3 regions of the Enterobacter sp. RHBSTW-00994 genome follow, and region 1 is predicted to be linked to each of the others. Evidence: predicted binding sites of a transcription regulator. Region 1 holds the regulator's gene; each other region holds the start of a gene.
What was found. The regulator Fur, encoded in region 1, represses iron uptake genes when iron is present. The targets are predictions, from matches to a motif close to ATAATAATGAGAACNACTATCAA.
Positions count from the first base shown of each region.

Region 2: the regulator Fur is predicted to act here: its motif matches at 2,268-2,290, upstream of ftnA (non-heme ferritin).
Region 3: the regulator Fur is predicted to act here: its motif matches at 3,131-3,153, upstream of bfd (bacterioferritin-associated ferredoxin).

Region 1 covers NZ_CP056199.1:1,326,805-1,332,126, reverse strand. The annotation lists gene pgm (phosphoglucomutase (alpha-D-glucose-1,6-bisphosphate-dependent)) at 1-329, opposite strand, end outside; gene seqA (replication initiation negative regulator SeqA) at 354-902, opposite strand; gene ybfF (esterase) at 1,086-1,859, shown strand; gene ybfE (LexA regulated protein) at 1,988-2,275, shown strand; gene fldA (flavodoxin FldA) at 2,431-2,961, shown strand; gene fur (ferric iron uptake transcriptional regulator) at 3,254-3,700, shown strand; gene chiQ (ChiQ/YbfN family lipoprotein) at 3,833-4,162, opposite strand; gene chiP (chitoporin) at 4,209-5,322, opposite strand, start outside.
Region 2 covers NZ_CP056199.1:2,845,747-2,851,068, forward strand. The annotation lists gene HV346_RS13660 (HD domain-containing phosphohydrolase) at 1-1,782, shown strand, start outside; gene yecR (YecR family lipoprotein) at 1,888-2,226, shown strand; gene ftnA (non-heme ferritin) at 2,429-2,926, shown strand; gene HV346_RS13675 (YecH family metal-binding protein) at 2,964-3,200, opposite strand; gene HV346_RS13680 (hypothetical protein) at 3,269-3,610, opposite strand; gene tyrP (tyrosine transporter TyrP) at 3,857-5,068, shown strand; gene HV346_RS13690 (YecA family protein) at 5,100-5,322, opposite strand, start outside.
Region 3 covers NZ_CP056199.1:4,383,042-4,388,363, forward strand. The annotation lists gene rplD (50S ribosomal protein L4) at 1-526, opposite strand, end outside; gene rplC (50S ribosomal protein L3) at 537-1,166, opposite strand; gene rpsJ (30S ribosomal protein S10) at 1,199-1,510, opposite strand; gene HV346_RS20980 (A24 family peptidase) at 1,896-2,369, shown strand; gene bfr (bacterioferritin) at 2,353-2,829, opposite strand; gene bfd (bacterioferritin-associated ferredoxin) at 2,902-3,096, opposite strand; gene tuf (elongation factor Tu) at 3,275-4,459, opposite strand; gene fusA (elongation factor G) at 4,529-5,322, opposite strand, start outside.

The DNA of each region.
Region 1 (5,322 bases):
ATAACGTCCACGCCGTTAGCGGCCAGCACTTCCAGTACGGAGATGAAAGCTGGCTCAGATAAAGCGTGCGTATCCTTCCCTACATAGCACGGACCCGTCACGCCATTTTTCGCGCGTTCTTCCGCGATGGCCTGGGCAATGGCCAGAATATGCGGTTCGTTAAAGCTATGGCGACCCGCGCTACCGCGGTGGCCAGACGTACCAAACTTCACTGCGTGTTCTGCGTTACCCACAACCGGTTTCAGTACGTAGTACTGCGCGGTCAGTTGGGCGACGTTAATCAAATCGCTTTGTTGTGCAGGTTGGCCTGCACGGTTGTGATTTGCCATTGCCGGGTCCTTCTTATGCAAGGGTTAGATTGTACCGCAAACCTTTTCGATCAATTCCGCCGGGAACTGCATGGACTGCATGATGTGTTCAACCATGCTGCACTTGCGGCCCGTGTTGGTATTGGTAATCACCCAGTATGGCGTACCAGGGACATGTTTAGGTTTGGTTTGATTGCCGTTTTGTAGCAACGTCTGCTCGTCACCCGCAAAATACACGCGCGTACGACCGTGCAGCGACTCGGTCGCTTCAGCAAACGCTTTGTTATCCAGTGAATAGAGTGTAGACAGCACCAACATAAAGCGGTTAACCGCCTTTTTCTGCTCTGCGTATTCATCAGAAAGCAGCAGTTCGCGCATCGCACGCACTTTATCTTTGACCGGCGTTTGTGCCGGTTTAACTTGCGCAGCTACACTCGGCTGAAGCACAACATCTTTAGTAACAGGAGTGACAGGCTGTGAGGCGGCGGAAAATTTCAGCATGCGCCGTAAAATGTCGGACGCGCTCTCCCCGATATGCCGCGTTTGGCTGGCGATATACTGATAGAGCTCATCATCAACTTCGATTGTTTTCATCTTAATCCAGTGCGATATCTTATCTGAATACAAGTCGTTGGGATTATAAAGTCAAATCCCAACAGCGGATAGCGTCAAGCCAGGTTGGCGGCAAAAGTCAGAATAAACTGGATCCTTGCAGCCGGGCGGCAGAATGGTCAACATAATACCCTAACCTGACATACGTAAAAAAAGAACTTTGCCATGAAATTGAATACCCGAGCGCAATCTGCACAATCGCCGAACAATAATTCCCCCATCGTACTGGTTCACGGCCTGTTTGGCAGCCTTGATAATCTGGGTGTACTGGCGCGCGATCTGGTTACCGATCACGACATTTTGCAGGTCGATATGCGAAACCATGGCCTTTCCGGTCGATCGCCGGACATGAACTACACGGCAATGGCACAGGATCTGCTGGAGACACTTGACGTTAATAACCTCGAAAAAGTCACGCTGATTGGGCATTCAATGGGCGGCAAAGCCGTTATGGCGCTGACCGCGCTCGCACCTGAGCGTATCAATGGGCTGATTGTTATTGATGTTGCCCCGGTAGATTACGACGTTCGTCGCCATGATGAAATTTTTGCGGCAATTAATGCCGTGACAGACGCCGGTGTATCTACCCGCCAACAGGCGGCAGCCATTATGCGCGAGCACCTTGATGAAGAGGGGGTTGTGCAATTTTTGCTGAAATCTTTCGTCGAAGGTCAGTGGCGTTTCAACGTTCCGGTGCTGTGGGATCAGTACCGTCATATTGTCGGCTGGGAACCCGTGCCTGCCTGGTCACACCCTGCTCTCTTTATCCGTGGCGGCAATTCACCGTATGTTACTGAAGCGTACCGCGATGCGATTCTGGCGCAGTTCCCTCAGACACGAGCCCACGTGATTGCCGGAGCTGGGCATTGGGTGCACGCAGAAAAACCAGAAGCTGTACTTCGCGCTATCCGCCGTTATCTCGCTGACATTGAAAATTGATTAAAAAGACAGCGACCGGAAGGCTACAGGCTTCCAGTCGTTGGCGTGCCGTTTTCCGTGATGTATGATTGCGCGCTTATCGCCTGGGCATTAGCAGGGCGGCGTGTTTCCCCCGAAGTCTCAAAATCATGGCCAAAGAACAAACGGACCGCACGACAATAGATCTGTTCGCGAATGAGCGTCGCCCGGGACGACCCAAGACCAATCCGCTTTCACGCGACGAACAGCTGCGTATTAATAAACGCAATCAGCTTAAACGCGATAAAAATCGTGGGCTTAAGCGTGTCGAGCTAAAGCTCAATGCTGATGCCGTCGATGCACTTAACGAACTTGCTGATGCACGCAATATCAGCCGTAGTGAGCTGATTGAAGAGATGTTGATCGCGCAACTCGAAAAATCACACAGCAAGGTGTAAGTCGGATAATTCCCTTTCTCACCCTTTTCATGTAGCACAGAGTGCAGTCCTGCGCGATAGCAGTTCCCGCAGGGTTGTCAGTTCTGCTATTATTGCCCCTATCCGTGGACAAATCGCGCCACCATACCATTAAGTTTCAAGAGGTTATTTTACTCATGGCAATCATCGGCATTTTTTTCGGCAGTGACACCGGCAATACCGAAAATATCGCAAAAAATATTCAAAAACAGCTCGGTAAAGATGTTGCCGATGTGCATGACATTGCCAAGAGCAGCAAAGAAGATCTCGAAGGCTATGACATCCTGTTGCTCGGCATTCCAACCTGGTACTACGGTGAAGCACAGTGTGACTGGGACGATTTCTTCCCAACGCTGGAAGAAGTTGACTTCAACGGTAAACTGGTTGCCCTGTTCGGCTGTGGCGATCAGGAAGATTACGCAGAGTACTTCTGTGACGCACTGGGAACAATTCGCGATATCATTGAACCACGCGGCGCGGCGATTGTAGGCCACTGGCCAACAGCGGGTTACCACTTTGAGGCCTCTAAAGGTCTGGCTGATGACGATCACTTTGTCGGTCTGGCCATTGATGAAGATCGCCAACCGGAGCTGACCGCTGAGCGTGTTGAAAAATGGGTGAAACAGATCCGCGAAGAGCTGAATCTGGACGACATCCTTAACGCTTAATGATTGATGCGGCGCAGCATTTGTGTTGCGTCGCAGTATCAGGTCGTACCAATTAAATTAATTGCTACAAACTTTTAACTTTTGCGCTCATACCTGTACAATAACTGTCTGGTAAAGGGGTCGCTTTCTAACAAGTTTGTTGGCGATACCACGTTTTTATAAGCATACTTTGCTTGAGACTTGCAGTTTTCATTTAGGCATGGCAGTTCTATAATGAGACGCATTATCCCAAGTGCATTTTCTGTCACTTCTTCTTTAGAAGTGAATCGTTTAGCAACAGGACAGATTCCGCATGACTGACAACAATACCGCATTAAAGAAGGCTGGCCTGAAAGTTACGCTTCCTCGTTTGAAAATCCTGGAAGTGTTGCAAGGACCGGATAACCATCACGTCAGTGCGGAAGATCTTTACAAACGTCTGATCGACATGGGCGAAGAGATTGGGCTGGCGACCGTATACCGTGTTCTGAACCAGTTTGATGATGCCGGAATTGTCACCCGTCACAACTTCGAAGGCGGTAAATCCGTGTTCGAACTGACGCAACAGCATCATCACGATCACTTGATTTGCCTCGATTGCGGCAAAGTGATTGAGTTTAGCGATGATTCCATCGAAGCGCGTCAGCGTGAAATCGCAGCACGTCATGGCATCCGCCTGACTAACCACAGCCTGTACCTGTATGGTCACTGTGCAGAAGGCGATTGTCGTGAAGACGATCACGCGCACGACGCGAAATAAGCTCGCTTTCGTACTCTGAGCCAACCTTACGGTTGGCTTTTTTTTGCCTGAAATATCAATAAAAAAGCCCGGAGATGCATTGCTTACTGTATTGACAGTAAACGAGCGTCTCCGGGCGTGGCAAACAGCTTACTATTTGGTGTTATTGCTACGAATTTCCTGCCAGATTTTGTCGCAACGTTTTGCCACTTCCTGATCGTTACCGGTTTTACGCGCCTGAATACAGGCCTGGTAATCCATCACTCTGACATTTTCCTGCGTCGCGAATTGCTCATGTGCTTTCTCTTTCTTCAGCACAGTCAGCCCACTTTGGCAAGCTTCAATTTTTTCCGGCGAGCCTTCAGCCGTATTAATGCAGGCGCTGTAAGCCTCTTTCAGGCGAGAATCTTCTTTCGGGGCCTGAGGTTGCGCACAGGCTGTAAGCCCGGCAGCCATGACGGCAATAAGCACGATTTTTTTCATCATTTCAGTCTCCTTTCCGGCGGGACTCAGCCCGCCGGAGGGTTCATCAGAAAATAGTGAACGGCGCGATAACCATAAATTTCACGTCTCGCTCATCCTGGAAGATGTTGCCGTAACCGCCCGCATAGCTCGGGATATCGGAATGGTTGTCATACTGAGTGAAGTGAAGCTTGAACATCGTGCCTTTTGCGCGGCCATCCTGCAGTGTGTAAATCGCATCCAGGCTGTAAGAGGACTCTTTCAGACGGTAGTTAGGGTCGTAGTAAGCATCCGGGGTGGCCATATCGGCAGGCTTCGCATCCCAGGCGTAAGCATAAGATGCACCCACTGCCCAACCCGGGAGGTTCCAGTTCTTCAGGTCATACATCGCGCCGAAGAAGACGGCTTTTTCGCCATCGGCGTTAAAGTCAGAACGGTTATCCCACCAAATATCCAGACGACCGTTTGAAGAGGCATAGGTTGGTGTCATACGTTGCAGGAAGTAGCCTTGCTGGCCTTCAGCTTTCACCCAGGTCCCTTCCAGACGTAAATCAACCTGACCGACTTTGTAGCCAAACGTCAGCGCCTGCAACCATGCTGTGCCAGCATAAATATCGTTAACCGTTCCATTGCTGGCTTTGTCACGCGTACCATAGAACTGGTAGCTGGTGCTCAGAGGACCACCAATGATGTCGAATTTGTAGCTGGCTTTCGCAAAATACTGATCGATATACCCTTCAGCCTGACCAAATGCGGCTTCAAGAACCAGATCGTTTTTGAAATCGTACTTCGCACCGAGTGAGTGGAGATATTCTACTTTGGTTTTTCTGTCGTTCTGATAGAACTTGTCCATCTCAATATGCCACGGCGCTTTGTACTCGTTGGTCCACATATAGGAGAAGCTCAACGCGCCCGCATCACCGTAGTCAAAATTAGCTCCGGCTTCTGCGCCCTGATAAGTACCTGGCATAAAGCTCCAGTGCGGTGCTAACAGGGTTTGTCCGGTTGGCTGAATATAACCTGCTCGCGCCCATACAGGACCGTATTTGAATTTTGCAGCCGCTTTATACAGGCTGACCCCGCTTTTATCGCCAGACCAGTCTTCTTTGTACGCTTTATTACTGGAAGAGAAGGCAATTTCGTTCGGGTGGCCGCTATCGCCATTTTCTGCCATTTCAATT
Region 2 (5,322 bases), 1.5 Mb from region 1:
GTCACCTCAGTGGAACAGTTGAGCCATGCACGCGTCCTTTTTCGCAAAGATGACGCAACCTTTGAGAGCGTCCAGCAACGCTACCCTGATCTAAAATTCTACTCCCTACGGTTCGCCTCCACTAGCGAAGAGGCATTCCGGTTACTCAGCGAACATCAGGCGGATGTTTATATTAACGATGCCTCTGAAATGGAAAACACGCAGCGCTATTATCTCATCTCCCGACCTTTCCCTGAGTTGCGAATTCCCGTTGTTCTGGCATTCAGTCCGGAACTCCACCCTTTGCATGAAAAGATCAATGCGTTTATTGGTGAATGGTATCGCAGCGGCGAAATGCGCAAAACGCTGGAAGAGAGTAAGCGAAACTACCTCCTGAGTCGCATTGAGATATCCGATCAGGAACGTCATTGGCTTGCGAACAATCACCTGCAAATCAATTTGCCCAAAAATGAAAATTTCGCCCCGATTATCTGGAAAGATAGCAACGGATATCATGGCACGGCGATCGATATGATTAACAATATGCGTGATTTATTAGGCATACGTGTGGATGTCAATTTTATCGATAACTATGCTTCCATCCTGCCCCAACAGCACTGGCCTGTCCGCCTGGTCAACATTGCCGAACGCAATGACACTACCCACGCCGATGGACGTATTGGTCCGGACATTGCCTGGCACAACGTTTATTACAATCGCATCGGGAAGCCATTTTTGTGGGATGAAGAGAATATCCGGAGCCAGCGTGTGGGGGTGCTGGACGGTTCCTTTTCTGCGGCCTATTTGCAGCAACGCTTTGGTAATGACGTAATTATTGTAACTCGCCATAGCATTGAAGGTCTTATTGATGCCATCGAGAATAATAAAATCGATTTTATTCTGGGCGATCTCAGTTCTCTGGAATCAACCCTTCGGGGCAATGAACTGTTCCGGGGCGTTCTCAAAGTGGCTGGTGTCACGCGTTCTGAGTTGATTATTGGCCCCTGGGTACAACCTGACCACCCGCTATTCCATCTCCTGACACAAGTTCATCGGCTGTCGGAGTTTCGTACCCAACTTGAACGCCAGGAAGAACATAAACTCTTCCCGGACTTAACCAAAAATACGCTAAAAATCATCAGTGTTATTTTGCTGATCGCCGCCCTGTTCAGCATCAGTATGCTGTTAATGATGCGCCGCCATCTCAGGCAAAACCGCATAGTTAACCGCAACATTGTGCAAGCGCTTGAGAAGGTCAACCGGGCTCATGATGATGAAACAGGCAGCCATATTCAGCGCGTCGCAAAATACTGTGGGCTCATGGCGCGCGAGCTTGGGTTGTCAGGCAAAATGATCCGCGAAATTGAACATTTTGCCTCCCTGCATGACGTGGGGAAAATCGCCGTACCGGAGCGGATCCTGCGCAAGCAAGGGCCACTCACGGCAGAAGAATTTAGTGAAATGAAACTTCATACCATCAAAGGCTGGCGCATTATTCAGGGGCTCGGACTCGGAGCCGTTGCAGAAAATATTATCCATTACCACCACGAGAAATGGGATGGCAGTGGCTATCCTGAAGGTTTACGAGGTGAACAAATTCCGCTTGAAGCGCGCATCCTGGCGCTGGCGGATGTCTATGATGCCTTGAGGCAAAAGCGTGTGTATAAACCCGGCTTCACGCATGATCTGGCCTGTGAGGTGATCCTCGACGGTACTGGACGCCATTTCGATCCACAGCTTATCGCCCTGTTTCGTCAGCACCATTTGAAATTCCAGACGATTTTCGACAGCCTCGCCGACTAGTCAGGCTCGTTGCGAAGAGAAAGGGTAGATTGTCTGGCTATTCCTCCCATTGCACCTGTTGTCAGCAGCGTAGGATAGGGTATCTCCATTGACTCAGAGCGAAATATGAAAAGAGTATTCGTTGCCGGCGCGATTCTGCTGCTCGCGGGCTGTAGCATCACCCGTAAGGCTGAGGTCAGCAGCATAGATGTACCTGGCGGGATAGTCCGACTCGACTACGGTCAGGCCATGCTGCAAAACGCCCATTATGATGACTATGTCACCAACGGCACGGCAACCCGCGAATGCCAAAATATGGGTTATGCAACCGCTTCTGCGTATGGCCAGCCAATCAAAACCTGTACCCTCACCAGCGGCTCTCTGTGTCTGAATGAGAGCATGACGATCCAGTACAAATGTTTGGGTTATGCCGTTAACCCAAATGCAAACCACACCTACTATTAATAATAGCTGCCAGCTCAGGCTGGCAGTATATTCAAACACGAACCAGAATAATTCTCATTAATAAATAAAAGATCGCCAATGCGTTTTATTCCCATTCGTATTTTTAATAAATAAGATATTTATTTTACTTTTTGCAAATAATTAAATAACAAATTATAGTGTCGTTCATCGTGAACCATAAATAATAACCCGGAGCAGCACCATGCTAAAAACTGAAATGATCGACAAGCTCAATGCGCAGATGAACCTTGAATTGTATTCGTCCCTGCTCTATCAACAGATGAGCGCCTGGTGCAGCTATCACAGCTTTGAAGGGGCCGCAGCGTTTCTTCGTCGTCATGCTCAGGAAGAGATGACGCACATGCAGCGCCTGTTTGATTATCTGACTGACACCGGTAGCCTGCCACGTATCAACACGGTTGAATCACCGTTTGCTGAGTACAATTCTCTTGATGAGCTGTTCCGCGCGACTTACGAGCACGAGCAGTTGATTACAGCGAAAATTAACGAACTGGCACATTCCGCAATGACCAACCAGGATTATCCGACCTTTAATTTCCTGCAATGGTACGTTGCTGAACAGCACGAAGAAGAGAAGCTGTTTAAATCTGTTCTGGATAAATTATCTCTGGCCGGTAAATCAGGTGAAGGTCTTTACTTTATTGATAAAGAACTCTCTACGCTCGATACTCAAAATTAATTATCCTGCGGTGCTGACTCTTCAGCACCGCATTATTTCAATGGCGACAGATTTTACTTTCGTGGGTAGAAAACCCTTCCGCTACCGGAATGAATTTTCCGCGTGCCGCCAGAAATGCGACCAGCTCTGCTGCCGTCATCTCCTGGGCTGAGCATGTATGAAAACGGGCGCTTTCGCCAAAACGTGTATGAATCGCCTGAACCAGGCTTTGTTCCGTGTATTGCTCACCTGACTCAATCATCATATTGAGTACGTCATGTCCGTGGATTGACATCGTTATCCCCTTAAAAAAACAACCAGATTAAAGGCTCCCGCTCAAACATGCTTTGCGCTGGCACAGGTTTACATGCACCCGGCGCAGCTGGTACAACGCCAGTCATGGGGATTGATAGCCTGATAGAAGTAACGATAGTTCTCGGTTTCCAGCGGGATCCCGGCGTCGAAAAATAAATCCGTCACCCACTCAACGTTTTCGATTATCCAGTCATCTTCGGTTAAGCCCTGAGCAAACGTTTCATCCTCCGGGTCAATGATGGAGTAAATTGCCCACGTCCCCATATCTTTTTCCCGTCTGGATTCCGGAAGTACAAGTTCCCTTTCCTGCCAGTTAATCATCCAGTGACCGTGACACAGTAAATTCCCTCCGCGACTCCATGCCGCCCTGAATGGATTTGTCCCCGCCATCACCCCTCACTTTTTTTGATAATTTATCTTTACTGTTTAAGGTACGCCTGATTTTCGCGCGAAAACATTGTCCTTATGAAGTAGTCAAAACCACAAAAACGTTCAGTGAGTTGCCCTAATCACAACGCCCCGAAATCCGTAAATAAATTTTTACATCACTTGTAACGGTGATTTGACGAGATCATGCTTTTCCCTTACTCTGCGCCGCAGATTTTGTCGCGATGTGGAATCGTTGTAGAGGAAAGCGTGAAAAACAGAACCCTGGGAAGTATTTTTATCGTCGCCGGCACGACTATTGGCGCAGGAATGCTCGCGATGCCGCTTGCTGCAGCCGGTGTCGGATTTGGCGTAACACTGTTGTTACTGGTCTGCCTGTGGGCGCTGATGTGCTACACGGCGCTGTTACTGCTTGAGGTTTATCAGCACGTTCCCGCCGATACCGGCCTGGGATCGCTTGCCGCACGCTATCTGGGGCGTTATGGCCAGTGGATCACCGGCTTTAGCATGATGTTCCTGATGTATGCTCTGACGGCAGCCTACATTAGCGGTGCAGGAGAGCTTATCGCCTCCAGCGTAAATGACTGGTTTGGCTCTGCCATTACCCCTGCCACGGGCGCGATCTTCTTTGCCCTCATCGGCGGCGGTGTGGTCTGCGTTGGCACATCGCTGGTCGATCTGTTTAACCGCTTTCTGTTTAGCGCCAAAATTCTCTTTTTAGTGGTCATGCTGGTCTTGCTGGCTCCACATGTCCATCAGGTTAACCTGCTGACACTTCCACTGGAAAAAGGGCTGGCACTTTCGGCTATCCCCGTCATTTTCACCTCATTTGGGTTCCACGGTAGCGTACCCAGCATCGTGAGTTACATGAACGGCGATATTCGCAAACTGCGCCGCGTCTTCGTGGTCGGCAGTGCGATCCCGCTGATTGCGTATATTTTCTGGCAACTGGTCACATTAGGAAGCATCGATTCATCGACCTTTATCGGTCTGATGGCGGCGCATTCTGGTCTGAATGGGTTCTTGCTGGCATTACGCGAAGTCGTGACATCACCGCACGTCGAACTCGCAGTGCATCTGTTTGCTGACCTGGCGCTGGCTACGTCCTTCCTCGGGGTCGCCCTGGGTTTGTTCGATTATCTGGCCGATCTGTTCCAGCGTCGCAACAGCGTCCGTGGACGCCTGCAAACGGGCGCTATTACCTTCTTGCCCCCGCTGGCGTTTGCATTGTTTTATCCGCGCGGTTTTGTCATGGCATTGGGATATGCCGGTGTGGCGCTAGCCGTGCTCGCGTTGCTGCTACCTTCCTTGCTGGCATGGAAAAGCCGTAAACAACATCCGCAACAGGGCTACCGTGTTGCCGGGGGGACGCCTCTGCTTTGCATCGTTTTCGCCTGTGGGATTGCGGTGATTCTCGTGCAGTTCCTGATCGCGACGGGATTACTTCCTGAAGTAGGCTAAAAAAAGGGGCTCATCACGAGCCCCTTTTTTATTAGTGCAGACAGCAGCTTTTAAATTTCTTACCACTCCCGCAGGGGCAAGGATCATTGCGCCCGACTTTAGCGCCGTTCACTACGGGCTTTTGCACCACAGGTTGCTGCGGATTCGCCACCCAGTAGTTATACAAACGCAGTGCCGCAGGTCGTATGCTTTCAATGCTCACGGTATATTCTTCTTCCGTCAGCCCATCCAGCCTTGCACTGCCCTCTTCTGTC
Region 3 (5,322 bases), 1.8 Mb from region 1:
CGATACCCGTTGCATCGCGAACGTCAACCTTGTGCAGGTTACGTGCTGCGAGGAACAGATTTTCGTCCAGCTCACCGGTGATGATCAGCACATCTTCCAGAGCCATGTCTTTCAATTTCTGTGCCAGCAGCTTAGTTTTAGGCGCTTCTACAGAGAATGATTCGACAACGATCAGACGATCCTGACGTACCAGTTCGGACAGAATGCTTTTCAGCGCGCCGCGGTACATCTTTTTGTTTACTTTTTGACTGTGGTCCTGTGGGCGAGCAGCGAAGGTCACGCCACCGGAACGCCAGATCGGGCTCTTAATAGAACCTGAACGCGCACGGCCGGTACCTTTCTGGCGCCACGGCTTTTTGCCGGAACCAGTTACTTCAGCACGAGTCTTCTGAGCACGAGTACCCTGACGAGCACCAGCTGCATAAGCAACTACAACCTGGTGAACCAGCGCTTCGTTGAAATCACGACCGAAGGTAGTTTCGGAAACAGTCAGCGCGCTCTGCGCGTCTTTCAATACTAATTCCATTGCTATCCCCTTACGCCTTCACAGCTGGTTTAACGATCAGGTCGCTACCGGTTGCACCCGGAACCGCACCTTTAACCAGCAGCAGGTTGCGCTCAGCGTCAACACGTACTACGTCCAGGCTCTGAACAGTTACACGTTCGTTACCCAGCTGACCTGCCATTTTCTTGCCTTTGAACACTTTGCCCGGAGTCTGGTTCTGACCGATAGAACCCGGAACGCGGTGAGACAAGGAGTTACCGTGAGTAGCGTCCTGGGTACGGAAGTTCCAGCGCTTAACGGTACCAGCAAAACCTTTACCTTTAGAGGTACCGGTTACGTCAACTTTTTTAACTTCAGCAAACAGCTCAACGCTAATATCCTGACCTACAGTGAACTCTTCGCCTTCAGCAAGACGGAATTCCCACAGACCACGGCCAGCTTCAACGCCAGCTTTAGCGAAGTGACCCGCTTCCGGCTTAGTTACACGGTTAGCTTTTTTAGCACCAGTGGTAACCTGAACAGCGCGGTAGCCATCGTTAGCCAGATCTTTAACCTGAGTAACGCGGTTTGCTTCAACTTCGATTACGGTTACTGGGATAGATACGCCATCTTCAGTGAAGATGCGGGTCATACCCACTTTTTTACCGACTAAACCAATCATTGTATCAACCTCTCAATCGCTCGATGACCTGATTAACCCAGGCTGATCTGCACGTCTACACCGGCAGCCAGATCCAGACGCATCAGAGCATCAACGGTTTTCTCAGTTGGCTCAACGATGTCAACCAGACGCTTGTGAGTGCGAATTTCGTACTGATCACGCGCGTCTTTGTTAACGTGCGGAGAGATCAGAACGGTAAAGCGCTCTTTGCGGGTCGGCAGCGGGATCGGACCACGGACTTGCGCACCAGTGCGCTTAGCAGTCTCGACGATTTCCGCAGTTGATTGATCGATTAGACGATGATCAAACGCTTTCAGGCGGATACGGATTCTTTGGTTCTGCATGAGACCAGAGCTCCAATTATTTTATAAACGAAAATGATCACTACTCAAACCCATTACGATTGATGGGAGAGTGTAACCGTTCTTACGTAGTTCCCCAATTGGGAACATTGTTTGATGACCAAAAACATCATCAAGGTTCATATCGAACCGCTGCCAATATTAGACAAGCCCGCGCATTATACGTAAATATACGCGTAACGCAAGTAGAGTTTAGAAAACAAACGCTCTCACTCCAATCTGCGTAAACGGATCTTTTTTTCCCTGCAAATAATGTATGTACTTTTGATTTGCTGGAGGTTTCAACGCAATTGCCAGGTTTGAGGGCTATCCAGACTCACTTTTTCTGCGGACTATTCGACGAAATACATCTCAAAGGATTTCGCAGATGCTCGCTCCCCTTCCCTTTCTCATGCTTTATGTAACCCTGTCTTACCTGCTCATCCGGGAGGATATACGGTGTGGCATCCTCCCGGACAAATTTCTTTGTCCACTATTGTGGACTGGTCTACTCTATCACCTTAACTTCCACCCTTCTTTTCTACCTGCCGCAGTCATAGGGGCGGTTGCCGGTTATTTGGGTTTCGCATTTCTATACTGGGGATATCGCCTGATTCGTAAACGAGAAGGGTTGGGATATGGTGATATTAAGTATCTGGCTGCCCTGGGCGCCTGGCATGGATGGTCTGTTTTACCAATGATTGCGTTGTCTTCAGCACTATTCGCTGCCATTTATCTCCTTTTCCGATCGTGGAATAGTCCTGGGAAAAGGACACTAAAAAACCCACTGCCTTTTGGACCATTTATGGCGGCAGCGGGTTTATTGAACGGATGGCAGAACCTGATTAACTTTCCACTCTGATCTGCGACTGAAGATAATTCTGCAGGCCAATTTTACCAATGAGATCCAGTTCTGTTTCCAGCCAATCGATGTGACCTTCTTCATCGGACAGAATTTGGATCATCATATCGCGACTCACGTAGTCATGTACGCTATCCGCGTAGGCAATGGCTTCGCGAAGGTCTTTCGCACCATCAAGCTCTAGCGCAAGATCGGAACGTAACATTTCCTCGACATCTTCACCAATGCCCAGTTTGCCAAGATCCTGCAAATTAGGGATACCCTCAAGGAACAAAATACGCTCGATATACTTATCAGCGTGTTTCATTTCATCGATTGATTCATGGTATTCGACATCGTTGAGACGCGTCAGTCCCCAGTTTTTGAACATTCTCGCATGGAGAAAATACTGGTTGATTGCGACAAGCTCATTTCCCAATAATTTATTGAGATAACTTATGATTTTAACATCACCTTTCATTATATAGTCCCTCCGCTTCCACTCATTGAAGCGTAGATCGGGCTACAAGGATGTCAAAAAAAAGATAGGGGCTTAAGCGATCTCTTTGAACTCAGGGATCTGCATCAGTTCATCCTGCATGATCTCACGCGCTGCACGCACACACTTACCGCATTGATTTCCAACTGGAACAAATTTGCGAAGCTGCTGGAAAGACTGAGGTTGAAACTGTCGAACGGCCTGACGTATTTTTTTGTCACTCACACCATTGCATAAACAAACGTACATACATACTCCCGTTCAAAATATGCGCAAAGTGTAAGTGAGAATCGTTATGATTACAATAGCACAAGCATGCAGAGACGGGGCGGGAGTGTGGAAAAAATACAAATAATTGTGATAGAGGCAGCCTGCAGATAACAAAAAAGGACGCCGAAGCGTCCTTTTTTCATTCAAGGATAATAAATTAGCCCAGAACTTTTGCTACAACACCAGCGCCAACAGTACGGCCGCCTTCACGGATTGCGAAACGCAGACCGTCATCCATCGCGATTGGGTGGATCAGGGTAACGACCATTTTGATGTTGTCGCCTGGCATTACCATCTCAACGCCTTCTGGCAGTTCGATAGTACCGGTCACGTCAGTTGTACGGAAGTAGAACTGTGGACGGTAGCCTTTGAAGAACGGAGTATGACGGCCGCCTTCATCTTTGGACAGAATGTACACTTCAGATTCGAACTTGGTGTGCGGCTTGATAGAGCCTGGCTTAGCCAGTACCTGACCACGTTCGATTTCTTCACGTTTGATACCACGCAGCAGAACACCAACGTTCTCACCAGCACGGCCTTCGTCCAGCAGTTTGCGGAACATTTCAACGCCGGTACAGGTAGACTTGGCAGTCTCTTTGATACCTACGATTTCAACTTCTTCACCCACTTTAACGATACCGCGCTCTACACGACCGGTAACAACAGTACCACGACCGGAGATGGAGAATACGTCTTCGATTGGCAGCAGGAATGGCTTGTCAATCGCACGTTCTGGTTCTGGGATGTAAGAATCCAGGAAGCCAGCCAGTTCGATGATTTTCGCTTCCCACTCTGCTTCGCCTTCCAGCGCTTTCAGAGCAGAACCACGGATGATTGGGGTGTCATCACCTGGGAAATCGTACTGAGACAGAAGTTCGCGAACTTCCATTTCTACCAGTTCCAGCAGTTCTTCGTCATCAACCATGTCGCATTTGTTCAGGAACACGATGATGTAAGGAACGCCTACCTGACGACCCAGCAGGATGTGCTCACGGGTCTGAGGCATAGGGCCGTCAGTCGCAGCAACAACCAGGATCGCGCCGTCCATCTGCGCAGCACCGGTGATCATGTTTTTAACATAGTCGGCGTGGCCTGGGCAGTCTACGTGTGCGTAGTGGCGAGTCGGGGTGTCATATTCAACGTGGGAAGTGTTGATGGTGATACCACGAGCTTTTTCTTCTGGTGCGTTATCGATCTGGTCGAAAGCACGAGCAGCACCACCGTAGGTTTTAGCCAGAACGGTAGTGATTGCAGCGGTCAGGGTAGTTTTACCATGGTCAACGTGGCCGATAGTACCAACGTTGACGTGCGGTTTTGTACGTTCAAATTTTTCTTTAGACACGGCTATATTCCTTACTATAGTGCCCCCTCACCGAGGGGGCACGGGATTTTGGTTTTTTAACCCTGCGGCTTATTTACCACGGGCTTCGATTACGGCCTGAGCAACGTTGTTCGGCGCATCATCATACTTCAGGAACTCCATGGAGTAAGAAGCACGACCTTTGGTCAGTGAACGCAGCTGAGTTGCATATCCGAACATTTCAGACAGCGGAACTTCAGCGTGGATCACAACGCCAGTCACGTTGGATTCTTGACCGCGCAGCATACCACGACGACGGCTCAAGTCACCGATAACGTCACCGGTGTTCTCTTCTGGAGTTTCTACTTCAACCTTCATGATTGGTTCAAGCAGAACTGGTTTCGCTTTCTTAAAGCCTTCTTTAAAGGCAATAGAAGCAGCCAGTTTAAACGCCAGTTCAGAGGAGTCAACGTCATGGTAAGAACCGAAGTGCAGACGAACACCCATGTCAACAACCGGGTAACCTGCCAGCGGACCAGACTTCAGCTGCTCCTGGATGCCCTTATCAACGGCAGGGATGTATTCACCAGGAATTACACCGCCTTTAATGTCGTTGACGAACTCGTAACCTTTAGGGTTAGAGCCCGGCTCCAGTGGGTACATGTCGATAACAACATGACCATACTGACCGCGACCACCAGACTGCTTAGCGTGTTTACCTTCAACATCAGTAACTTTCTGGCGAATCGCTTCGCGGTAAGCAACCTGAGGTTTACCCACGTTTGCTTCAACGTTGAATTCACGTTTCATACGGTCAACGATGATGTCGAGGTGCAGTTCACCCATACCAGCGATGATAGTCTGGTTAGATTCTTCGTCAGTCCATACGCGGAATGACGGGTCTT